One region of the Marinomonas sp. 15G6-16 genome, then DNA from elsewhere that is predicted to be linked to it. Evidence: predicted binding sites of a transcription regulator. Region 1 holds the regulator's gene; each other region holds the start of a gene.
What was found. Region 1 encodes PhoB, which activates phosphate uptake and scavenging genes when phosphate is short. Its sites were predicted from a motif close to TGTCATANNNNTGTCANA; they were not measured.
Positions count from the first base shown of each region.

Region 1 (3,168 bases):
GTGTCTAGGGTCTATTCCTAAACCAGCATCTTTTACAGAGAATACACCATTGAGATGGCTAGATTCCCATTTAATTTCCACTTCGCCGCCATCCGGTGAGTACTTGATGGCGTTTACGATTAGGTTAGAAAAAGCGCTATACAGCTCTTTGTAAGAACCGTAGACATAAGCTTCAGCAGGAATTTTGACTGAGATGATGTGCTGCTCAGTCACAATGGATTCCGCGGCACTTTGAATCGAATGCACAATGTCTAAGACTTTGTGCCACTGATTCTCTTCACGTTTTTCATCGCTTTCTAAGCGAGATAAAAGAAGCAAGTCTTCAATAAGGTGCTCCATGCGCTCAGACTGCTCAGACATGTTCACTATGCCTTTTTGCATGCTTTTCGGCAGACTGTCTTTAAACATGTCGAGGGTTTCTAAATAACCTTTAATTACAGTCAAAGGTGTCTTGAGCTCGTGAGAGGCGTTGGCGACAAAGTCTTTTCGCATTTGTTCAAGAAGATGTAAGCGAGTGACATCACGGACAAAAATAAGGTGATCGTTTTTATCGTACAGTGTTGTTTGTATTTCCAGATAAACGCCTTCTTTTGCAGGGGATTTAATAACCAGTGGTTCCCCAAAACGTTTTTGTGAGAAATAGCGGAAAAACTCCGGACTGCGAACGATGTTGGTGATTATCTGACCTCGGTCTACAGGGCGCATAAGACCAAAGAAGTGAGCTGCAGAATTGTTCCACCACTCTAAATTACCTTGGTTGTCCGCCATAATCACGCCTTCTTTTAAGGCGGTCGTCGAGCTTTCGATTCGCGTTAATGCTTGGCGCATTCGACGTTTTGATTTACGTTGCTTTTTCTGCAAACGGTAAACGGCATCAAAAACGTCTCCCCAAATGCCACTGGCTTCCGGAGGTGACGCCTTACTGGAATAGCGTAACCAGCTATGGAATTGATAAAGCTGGTACAGCTGCCAATACAAAGACCCTAAAACATACAGCAATAATACCCCTAATAACTGACCAATGATCAGGCCAATGACAATGCAAGCTGCAAGACCTGACAGCCAACTTAGTATGGTATTTCGCCAAATGTTTTTCATGCGGACCTTTTTGCTGAGAATCGGTAGCCTGTTCCTCGAACGGTTTGTATCAAGGAGTCGTGAGAGCTGCCAATGGCTTTGCGTAAACGACGAATATGAACATCAACGGTGCGTTCTTCTACATAGACATTACCACCCCAAACCTGATCTAGAAGTTGTGCTCTAGAGTAGGCGCGTTCTTGGTGTGTCATTAAGAATTTTAGCAATCTGTATTCCGTTGGCCCCATATCCAAAGGGCGAGCCCCTATTGTGACTCGTTGACTGATAGGGTCTAGCATTAGCCCTTCAATTTCAATCGGTTCATCAATGCCTTGAGGTGTTGCTCGGCGTAATACGGCTTTTAATCTCGCGACCAATTCACGAGGAGAGAAAGGTTTAGTGATGTAGTCATCCGCACCAACCTCTAAGCCTTGTATTTTGTTGTCTTCTTCACTTTTCGCCGTCAACATGATGACTGGAATTTCAGCCGTTGTGTTGTCTTTCTTCAAGCGACGAGTGAGTTCAATCCCACTGCCGCCAGGCATCATCCAATCAACAAGAATTAAATCTGGTCGATGGTCGACGATAATTTCGTGGGCTTGCTGAATATTTTCGGCTTCTAAATATTCATAGCCTGCCATTTCTAGAGCAATCGCGATCATTTCGCGTATTGAAGACTCGTCATCAATAATTAATACTTTTTTACCGGTCACAGGATCTACCCTCATCTCAGGAACGGTTTTATTAAAGCCGCCAAATGTGACAGTTTGGTTAAAATGTCACAACTTTGCCATATATTACAGAAAATAGCTTAAATTTAGACCAACGAAGAGACAAAAGCCAATGCGGTTATTGTCTAGAAATGATCGGAAGCAGGCGGCTTTATCACGGCTCCGAGCCTGCTTAAATTGCAAATAAAATAACCCTGCACAACACACAAGGGCAATAAAATACGGCCAACCTAATCCAGCCAGTAACCCGACCCAAGTTAAGAGAGACAAAGTCAGACCTTGCAGACAAAGAATGATAAGCAAGTCGTGCTCCCCAAATAAGATGGCTGTCGATTTGATGCCGACTTTGAGGTCATCTTCGCGGTCTGTCATCGCATAATAGGTATCGTATGCGATCGTCCAGAAGCAGTTGGCAACGAACAGCATCCAAAGTATAGGGTCGCTTAAGTCTCCGCCTTGAGCACTGTGCGCCATAGGTATTGCCCAAGAAAAAGCCAAACCTAGGAACAGCTGAGGTAAGTGAGTATATCGCTTCATAAAAGGATAAAGTGCAGCAAGGCCTAATCCGACAAATGACAATAAAATGGTTCGAACGTCAGTGAAAAGAACTAAAATAAAGCTTACTGTGCAAAGTACTGCGAAAAGCGCGAGAGCTTCTTTTGCAGATACGCGACCCGAAGGCAATGGTCGATTCTTGGTACGCTCAACGCTGCCATCTACTTTTCTATCGGCATAATCATTAATTACGCAGCCAGCAGAGCGCATACTAAATACGCCTAAAATGAATATAACAACGAGGTGCCAATCAGGCATACCATCAGAGGCGAGCCATAGCGCCCATAATGTTGGCCACATCAATAACAAAGACCCGATAGGGCGATCGAATCGCGTTAGCTCTAGGTAAACTTTCAATTTATTCATATAAAACCAAATGGTGATTTTAGTTGGTTGATATCATCAAAGAAGGCTTCGTTGACCAAGATTCCCGCACCGTATTGTTGGAAAACAGAACGTCTCGCCCATACGGTATTGGATTGATCTGGAAACATTTGTTTAGGCAGTTGTGTGACTTCGACACCGCTTCTAAAAAGCGCTCTGTGCTTAAATAAATATCCACCTAGCGGTTTGTTTTTAAGGTGCTTTACTTGTCGCCAATGACCTTTTAAGGACTTGGCTGGAATAATTGAACGCGCATAAATAACACTGACACCATCAACCTTTAATAAGACAGTGCGAATTCGAGCTGCTTCACGAGGGCGCAAGCCAAGCCGACGCCTTTCTCGTGCTGTTGGCGTTCCCCAAGTGTCTTCAAGTACTTCAACCGTTAGTGCTCCCAGCGTTTGTAGTTTGGCTGTCAAAG
Region 1 covers NZ_CM147916.1:1,784,152-1,787,319, forward strand. The annotation lists gene phoR (phosphate regulon sensor histidine kinase PhoR) at 1-1,098, opposite strand, end outside; gene phoB (phosphate regulon transcriptional regulator PhoB) at 1,095-1,790, opposite strand; gene ubiA (4-hydroxybenzoate octaprenyltransferase) at 1,875-2,729, opposite strand; gene AC0L46_RS08660 (chorismate--pyruvate lyase family protein) at 2,726-3,168, opposite strand, start outside.

Region 2 (3,168 bases), 330 kb from region 1:
GCCATAACGGCTAAAAATAACGCCACAGACATACCCAAAATGGCAACAGAGAAGCTAAACACCAAGGTCGTTAGCATGGATTGGTAATAAAGAGGGTCTGTAAATAAATCCAGAAAATTGTCTAAACCAACAAATTCTCGGCTCAAGCCAAAAGCATCTTCTTGATAAAAAGCTTGCTCTAATGCTTGCTCCGCAGGCCAAAGAAAAAAGATTGCCGTGATCAATAATTGTGGCAAGAGCAACAACCAAGGCAGGCCTTTTTGAGGGAAGGTAACCGTCATAGAAGTATCCAAAAAAAGAAAACGAAAAACGCTTAAAGAAATCGCCCTTATGTCACAACATAAGGGCGATTATTGTATTTAGTCGTTTGCGTTTTCAAACTTACGAAGAAGTGCATTACCACGTTTAACCGCAGTGTTTAGAGCTGTTTGAGCGTCAACATCACCACTCCATACAGACTCCAGCGCTTCATCAATCACACCGCGAATCTGAACAAAGTTACCTAAACGTAACCCTTTGGTGTTCGCCGTCGGTGTGCCTGTTGTCATTTGAGTAACGGCAGTTTCTGTACCAAGGTTCGCATCATAGAAGCCCTGACCTTTGGTCAAGCTGTACGCCGCTTTGGTAATTGGTAAGTAACCTGAGAATTGGTGCCAATCCGCTTGAACAGAAGCTCGAGATAAGTAGCTTAGGAAAGAAGCCACACCTTTGTACTCTTCTTTTGAGTGACCTTGAAGAACCCACAAAGACGCGCCACCGATAATAGTGTTAGAAGGCTGTTTAACTTTACCTTCCCAATAAGGAAGTTCTGTCACACCAAAATCAAATTTAGCGTTACGTTTAATGCCCGCATAACCAGCTGAAGATTCCGTGAACATTGCACACTCTTCACTGTAGAATTTCGCTGCGCCGTCGTTTGTACGACCAGAGTAGCTGAATATGCCATTTTTCTGCCATTCACCCATTTTCTCAACATGAGCAACTTGCAAAGGACCGTTGAACGTTAACTCTGTTTTTAAACCGCCAAAACCATTATCTAAAGAAGCAAATGGTACATTGTGACGAGCACTCAAGTTCTCTAGATGAACCCAAGACTGCCAAGCTGTTGTGAAGCCACAAGATACGCCAGACTGCTGTAATTTTTTCGCTGTCGTCTCAACTTCTTGCCAAGTTTTAGGCGCTTGAGTAATACCAGCTTTTTTGAATAGATCTTTGTTGTAGTAGAGAACAGGTGTTGAACTGTTGAATGGCATAGAAAGCATTTTGCCTTCACTGCTTGTGTAATAACCAGTAACAGCGCTCAAATAAGCGCTTTCATCGAAAGACTGACCCGCTTCACGCATTAATTCATTTACTGGGTAAATCGCGCCTTTCGCCGCCATCATACTTGCTGTACCAACTTCGAATACTTGTACGATTGCAGGTTGTTGTTTAGCTCGAAATGCCGCAATTGCCGATGTCATTGTTTCAGTGTAGCTGCCTTTATAAACAGGCTTTACGACATAAGCGTCTTGGGAATCGTTAAAACCTTGAGCAATTTCATTTACTTTTTCACCATTTGCGCCACCCATTGCATGCCACCACTCGACTTCTGTCGCAGCAAACCCTGAACCCGCAATTGACATACCTATAACAGCTGACGCTAATTTCAAATTATGCATTTCTGTGTTCCTCGCAATGAGTGCTTATTAGAAAAAACACACTATATCGAGGATATATTTCACTTTAATGATAAATTGGTTTCATTTGAAATACACAAACAAGCTAAATGAAACCAAGAAATGAAAAATACTGAAAGGAAGCAAAAGAAAGAAAAATAAAAGAAGCTCGATAGCTTACGGGGAAAGTGAAAACTCTTGTTGCAAAGCCGATATCAGATTATCAAACTCGTTCTTCAAGTCATCGTTCACTTCTGAAGAAATACTACGCCCTTCTTCGAACGAGATCTCAATCTCTCTAATAAGTAGGCAAAACCTGTGGCCAGAGACTTCTAAACCTGCACCTCTTAACCTATGCGCCAAATCATCAAGGCTTTTCCAATCTTGAGACACAAACGCTTCTTGAAAGCGTTCAAATAATGACGTTGCTTCCAAAATAAATTCATTGGCAACCAGCGCCATCAGCTCACGATTGGAGGCTAGCCTGTTTTTGTAGTCTTCATAATCGAACACTTTAGTTTCAAGCATATTAAGGCAACCACTTATTTAAAATGGCGAGCAGCTTATCCTGAGAAACTGGCTTGGCCACATGATCATTCATACCAGCAGCAAAACAATCACTTTCATCTTCTTTCATTGCATTGGCACTAAGCGCAACAATCGCAACGTCCGCAGGCGTTTTACTGCCCGTCAGCTGACGAATTTGCCTCGTCGCTTCATAGCCGTCCATAACAGGCATTTGGCAATCCATAAAGATCATATCGAAAGACGTAGACTGGGCAAGCTCAACCGCTTTCTGACCATTTTCAGCAATAACAACTTCCACTCCGTATAGTTTTAATAAACCGCGCGCGACTATTTGGTTGGTTAAATTATCTTCCGCAAGCAAAACCGTCGCGTTAAACACAGGGTTAGCATCTGCTTTTTCTTCCGTTTCCTGTGCTTTGCTTTCCGCATCGACAGAGAATGCATTTAAGCTCTCTAATACATTTCGTAGCGGCTTATCAAAGACAGGTTTAATAATCGAACCATCGTAGTCATTCGAGTCAAAGTGTGTCTCTGAGCGTCCATGTAACAGAACTTGTTGTAATGAGTTTTCATGAGCAGCTGCTTTCAATGCTTCTACGTCGGAGGAAGAGGCATGATTAAGCGCATCACTATCCAATAAAATATGACCAACCCACTCATTACTAGCAAGTGCTTGAGCAAGACTATCGTAAGCACGATAACCGACACCTAGAGTGCCCAACAGCTTTTCAACGTATTCTCGGCCAACCTGGTTTTCATAAATTAAAGTCACATCTGAGTCATAATTAACCGGCTCTTCCAAAACTTCTGTTGTATCTAAATCGAGTGGTACGCTAACCCAGAATGTCGAGCCTTTTCCTTCTTCAGAAATGAGGCCAATCTTGCCGCCCATGGCGCCAGCTATTTCTTTACTGATCGCCAAACCTAAGCCAGTACCGCCATATTTTCTTGTCGTCGAACCGTCAGCTTGTTTGAAACGGCG
Region 2 covers NZ_CM147916.1:1,458,039-1,461,206, forward strand. The annotation lists gene ugpA (sn-glycerol-3-phosphate ABC transporter permease UgpA) at 1-281, opposite strand, end outside; gene ugpB (sn-glycerol-3-phosphate ABC transporter substrate-binding protein UgpB) at 360-1,661, opposite strand; gene AC0L46_RS07120 (Hpt domain-containing protein) at 1,836-2,186, opposite strand; gene AC0L46_RS07125 (ATP-binding protein) at 2,188-3,168, opposite strand, start outside.
Region 2: the regulator PhoB is predicted to act here: its motif matches at 1,717-1,734, upstream of ugpB (sn-glycerol-3-phosphate ABC transporter substrate-binding protein UgpB).

Region 3 (3,168 bases), 270 kb from region 1:
TACCACGCACAATGTTCTTCACATACCAAATTTGTGCATTATTCACGATCTGAATCGATGGGTCGTCTTGAACAAGAGCAAAGAAACTATTGATGTCTGCGGTGGACTCACCCACTTTACGACGCATGTACGCTAAAGTACCTTGGTGCTCGGTTTCAACGGCATCATTAATACTTGCATCGGCTTCTACCAAGGCAATGGTCTTACGCCCTTCTCTGCGTGATATAGCACGCACAGCAGCTTTACCATCTGCCACTTTCCAACCGTCACCAGAAGGCTCTAACGTCAGATCAATCACACCAAGGTGAGACCCCCAAAAGCCAGGCATAGTGGCGGGTTTACCAAACACTGTGCCTTTTTCACCGTCTACACCATCAAATGCGTCTAATGCTTTGTCACCTGGAAAAATACGATGAGAGTGGCCGAACAGAATAGCGTCAATGCCATCTACTTTGGCTAAATGATAAGACGCATTTTCTTCACCTTTCATATAAGGCGAATTCATCATGCCACTGTGAGGAATCGCGATAACCACATCTGCGCCTTTGGTTTTCATTTCTGGAACGTATTTATTCGCGGTTTCAACAATGTCTTTTGCGATTACTCGGCTGGTTAAATTGTCTTTATCCCAAGTCATGATTTGCGGCGGCACAAAACCAATGTAACCAATTTTCACCGTTTGCGTTTTACCATCAGAATCAACGAAGGTTTTGTCTTTAATGATGTAAGGCTGAAAGTAGGGTTGATCATTAGAAGGGTCGTTATCACCATCATCAACATAGACATTGGCATTCACATAAGGGAAGTTCGCTCCGCTCAAACTCTTCATCAAAAAGTCTAAGCTATAGTTAAATTCATGGTTACCTATATTACCCACATCATAATCAAGTAAGTTCATCGCTTTAAAAGCTGGATGTGTTTCACCAAAGCGCAGTACCCGCCCTTTTGCTACATAATCGCCCAGAGGCGTACCTTGCAATAAATCACCATTATCAACCAACACAGAGTTTGTCACTTCAGCACGAGCCGCTTTGATCAAAGTTGCCACACGGGACAAGCCAACTCCATCACTTTGCTTATCACCGTAGTAATCGTAATCCACTAAATTCATATGAATATCAGTGGTCTCCATGACTCGTAAGTCAATAGTGGCTGCTTGGGCAAGCGATGCAAAAAGAAGTGAAGAAGCTAAAACAGACGCCTTCCTAGGAAAAAACAATGTCATGACATTACTCCATAAAGCAAAATAGTTTTTGATGATAGATGCTAACCAAAAAGTCAGCTTTCATAGTAAGGCGATTTTATGCGAACTTCATGCCTTTTTTGTGACAAGTCAAAGAGGGAAAAGATTACTTAGATTAAGGAAGGTGCGAATCAGTCTTCTGAGATTCAATCTTATCAGAGAAACGGTCTATCAAGGAAAGAGTGGGCAGGAATGTTAATACCTTTCAATCACTCTTAACGCTTAAACCAGCGCCAAACAAATAGCACTCTCACCAAAGCCGCTGCAACGTAAGTCATCGCACAGGCAGTTAAAATTTTCTTCACTTTGGGTAAGTCTTCTTGGGGAATGTAATTTCCTTCAGCCAAGATTGGCAAGGCCTTATTAAAGCTGGCGTCCCACTCTTCTGGCAAGATTGCCAACTGAACCACTACTGCTAAAAGACCTGTTAAACCAACGACAAGCGCATGCAAAGCAACCGCATAAGGCAAATGCAATATGGCAGAAATCAATGGCCAGCCGATGAGCAAGCCAGCCGTAATACGTCGAGCAAAATGCGCAAAGGGCAAATATCTTGAACTTAAGTGCGAGATTTTCTGTTTTTTCTCATGAGCAATTGCGTGACCTATTTCATGAGTCGCCACAGCAACGGCCGTTAATGATCGACCACTAAAGACACTCGGACTAAGACGAACCACATGCTGGCCAAAGTCAAAATGATCACGGCCTTCCTGTGTTGTCTCAACTTTGACGTCGTCTAACTCAAAGCGTTTTACAAAATGCTGCGCCAGTTCGCCACCGGTTCCAGGTAGATCCGCACGATCTGTTGCATAGCGCTTCAAGGTAAACTTTACCCATGCACTCGGTCCAACCAGTAACAAAAGCGCGATGATAATGCCAATAACCCACAACATAAGTTTTGCCTTAACCTATTTCGAATCAATAAAAGATGACGGGTAACTTTGACCCTTTTCTGTTTCATCACATACACTGTATTAAACATACCAGCATAAGAGTGAGATATGAAAAACCCTTTAGTCGGACCGATTTTGGCTATTTTGAAAAAAGCCCGAACGGAATTAGCGAGTTTGACATTCTAAAAGCACTAAAGGATCTCTTACCTGCTTTTAGCCAACTTGCTGATGATAGCAACCTGCAGTTGTTCCGACAGCACTTTCTCATTATGAACGCCTTATACCAACTGCAAACCAGTTTATGGCAAGAAGAAAACCTTGTTCTTGATATTACCGCCACACGCATCACTTTGTTTAGCGCCTCCCAAGTAAAGCTTTCTGGTAGTACTCATCTCAGTGACAGTGTCGATGCCAAACTAGCGGCTTATTATCTCGATTGGGATGAATACGAAAAAACAGATGCGGATGAAGTATCCCGTCTACTCAATAGTTTTTTCAAAGGCATTAGTTTGACAGGAAATGATAGAGATTCGGCTTTGAAAACCCTAGAGATCGACGCAGAAAATCCAACGAAAGCAGACATTAAACAACAGTACCGAAAGCTGACTCAGCAACATCACCCAGATCGAGGTGGTGATCAAGACCGTTTTATCGACTTACGTCAGGCTTATGAATACCTCATGTATTAAAGTGTAAAACACGCCCTCTGTATATTGCTTTCCCTTTGAGAAATACCCAAGATGAACCTGATGCTTTCTTTGCTGTCAGATTAGTTATGCTGTTTGATTTTATAGATTTTTTCGATTCGCATCGTCGACTTATTTTCATTTTTTATAATAACGAGCCTTTATGAATGTCACCTCTGTACTACAAATATTTCGCTCTAAAGAATCCTCTTCCCATTCAAAAAACACACTCTACCAGAATCTATTTCGTCCATTTTGCATCGTCTCTTTCAGTACCTTTTTAATCAGTTGCAGTGTTTCTGAAATTGATAAATCCAATGACTTCGAAAACAATGGACGCGACATC
Region 3 covers NZ_CM147916.1:2,054,808-2,057,975, reverse strand. The annotation lists gene AC0L46_RS09895 (bifunctional 2',3'-cyclic-nucleotide 2'-phosphodiesterase/3'-nucleotidase) at 1-1,225, opposite strand, end outside; gene AC0L46_RS09890 (zinc metallopeptidase) at 1,459-2,136, opposite strand; gene AC0L46_RS09885 (DNA-J related domain-containing protein) at 2,172-2,825, shown strand; gene mltA (murein transglycosylase A) at 2,986-3,168, shown strand, end outside.
Region 3: the regulator PhoB is predicted to act here: its motif matches at 1,314-1,331, upstream of AC0L46_RS09895 (bifunctional 2',3'-cyclic-nucleotide 2'-phosphodiesterase/3'-nucleotidase).

Region 4 (3,168 bases), 940 kb from region 1:
GCATCGTCTTTCCAAGGGCGTTGAATCGCCACCCATAGGGCATCGTCCGCTAACGTGATGCCTTCTGCCCCAAAACGTAGCTGATGTTCCAGCAGCTCATCAGGGAACGGAATCGTTTGGTCGATCTCACCGTATTCCGTGACATGGTAAACTCCATGGGGAACTTCTTTATCAGGGTGGCCTTCAGAGGCTAGCCAAAAGCCGCCTTTAGGATCTACAGCAATGCCTTCTAAATCTAATTTCTCAGCAGGCATTCCTTGGCGTGTTACGGTTAATTTATGGATGATACGAGCCGGAGTTTGGTTCGCATCAATGGTGAAAATAGCTGGCTGTGCAGAATAGAAGCTATCGTTAACCCCATAAAGTTTGCCCGGTGTTTTCAAGTCAGCGGCTAAACCTGATAGCGCCCCCCAACCTATAGGTTGTCCAGAGGCATTGTTTTGCGACACTATGCTCGGATAGTTGGCATTTTGTTCCTGCCATTGGTAGAGCATCACGTGAGAGCGTGGCCCACCATCTTCCACTAGGTCTGCTTCATTGGCTGTAGCAATGATATTTCGTTGCGGTATCGCAATGGCAGATTCTGGTGCGATACCGGAAGGCATCATTTGAACAAGCTCTGGCGCTGCGCCTGTGTCACGATAAACCCCGACAATGGAGCCGCGCTCTGACATGACAAAAATATATGTATCATTGCCGAACTTAGCGACTTCTAAACCTTCAGGTTCAGCACCTTTTTTATTGGAGCGCTTTTCTGGGTAATGACCCGTTTTAATCACTTCATGCTCGAAGCTTTCCGCACTTTCGAACAAGACATCACCTTGTTTGTTGAAAATGGTGAAGCCGCGAGCGCCGCCTTTATAATCACCTTCATTTGCTATTACAAAGCGCTCATTGTCGAGCCACTTGACTGCATCGGGTTCACGTCGAACGTTTTCTAAGCTCTCATTGAAGACCAAAGCGCCATCGCGTTTGGTGTCAATGTTAGAAAGATTGACCGTGCCTGCAGAGAAGTCATTAACAACCTTTTTGCTGTTAGCGTTGATAATGATCAGATGGTTGTTTTCCTGCAAAGTGAGCACAATTTCATTAAGATCGTTAAATGCGACAAATTCTGGCTCAGGATCATTCGGCGCAATCTCAGCAAGCCCGTTAAGGTCTATTTTATGAACACTTTTGCAAATGCCAGTGTCGACGTCGAAGTCAATGATCGATAGATAACCAGCAGGCTGTTGTGGTATTTCACCATCATTTAGGTCTTCATCTCGCTCATTCTCAATCGCCACTGCGATGTACTTGCCATCTTTTGAAACCGCTACAGAATCAGGCTGCCCACCAAGATCGCAACGCTGCACAACCTGTTGGCTACTAAGGTCTACCACAGCTAAATAACCGCTAGGTTTTACATAGCTTTCAGAAGTGTTTACGCCGGCAACTACCCAGTTTGCAATACCAGCTACTGAAGTGGGTTCTCCATCTAAGGATAAGAATCCAGCAGCTTGAGGGTTACGAGGGTCTTTGATGTTAACAAAGCCGACGCCACCCAATGGGCTATCAGAGTAAATGAGTGTATTACCATCTTCCGACGCTGTGATGATCTCCGCTGATGTTTCGCTAGCAATAGGATTGCTGCCTAGATTTTGAGTAACAGGGAAACTAGCAACACGCTGAAAAGAATTGGCCGAGGCGGTTAGGGCAACACCTGCTAGGCAAGTGGCGACTAGAGTACGACGAAAGTGGTTTATTAGCATTTTTATCTCCGAAGTTGATGAGCTATGGAGACTAACGCTAAGGTATTTTAATGACATTCTTATGTCGCTAGTGTGCCAGTTTTGTGACTGTCTATAGAAGGAGAGCGTCCAATTGTTGCTAACAAGAGAGATATTGGACGCTTAATGGTTCACCTAATGATTTAGAGTTGAAGCTATGAAAGAGCGTTATTTTTTTCACTCATGTGATTGGCTTTACGCCATTGCTCATAACACAACGCCATTATCATAATAGTGATAGCAAAGAGTATATTTATGCCGATAAAGAACGCCATGCCAAGGCAACTTCCTAGCGCTAGCACCGCGAGCACTTTAAGTCTGTTGTTCACCAATCTAAAAGCCGCAATGCAGGTAAGGGCATAGATTAATAAAAAATTGCTGTTGGTCATTTCGATAAACCAAGCCATTTCCCAACCAGACAATTCAGAAAAAACAATCGATAAGAGTACGATGGAACACACTAGAAGCACGGCATTAATTGGGGTGCCTTGCGAAGATAGCAGTGCAAATTTATGAGGCAGCGCGTTTTGTTTAGCAAGGGACTGCACCATACGAGCGAAACCTAAAATGTAGATGGCAACATTGGCGAAAGCGATAATGTAGGCGCCTACTGCAAAAAGCTTGCTGCCGGTATCCCCGACTAATTTATTGACCAGTAAGGCGAGAGACTGGCTATTGGTCACTTCATCACCATAGGTTTGGTGGTAAGCGATTAATAAGACCAAGCTAAGATAAGCCAGAATGACCAATGTAATACCGCCTAATAGTGCGATAGGAAAATCTCGTGTAGGGTTCTTAAATTCCGCGCCCATGTGTGCCATGACTTCTATGCCGAGAAAACACCAGAATATGACCCCTGTTGCATATAATGTTGTTTGCCAATCTGAAGAGCTTTCAGGTGTGGCGATCACGCTCACGCTACTGCTAATGTCGGCAATAATACACAGCCAGATAATGGTCAGTATCATGACTATGACGACACCTGTTTGGAAACGTGCTGAAGCTTGAATGCCCGCCACGGAAAATAGTGTCAACGCAATAATGGTTATCAGGCTTAGTACCAATAGGCTAATCTCTGGAATATCTATGATTATGCCTAGGTAGGCCGCTGCGACCTTTACGGCGACTGCAGGACCGAACAGCAAAATGCTGAGGAATAACCAGCCAACGGCTTTTTCATAATGTTGTCCAAATGCCTTACCAATATAGTGTGAGGCGCCTCCTGCAGAGGGGTACTTTGAGCCGAGTAGGGCAAAGATGAAAGCAATCGGAATCACCATTACGGCGGTAATTAACCAAGCGTAAAAAGCAAAAGAGCCTGCTTCTGCCACAGACATGGCCGGTAAAATCATCAAGCCAGTACCGATAAAAGTGGTGACTGTCATGGCGATACCTTGGA
Region 4 covers NZ_CM147916.1:2,724,127-2,727,294, forward strand. The annotation lists gene AC0L46_RS13040 (esterase-like activity of phytase family protein) at 1-1,751, opposite strand, end outside; gene yjeH (L-methionine/branched-chain amino acid transporter) at 1,925-3,168, opposite strand, start outside.
Region 4: the regulator PhoB is predicted to act here: its motif matches at 1,823-1,840, upstream of AC0L46_RS13040 (esterase-like activity of phytase family protein).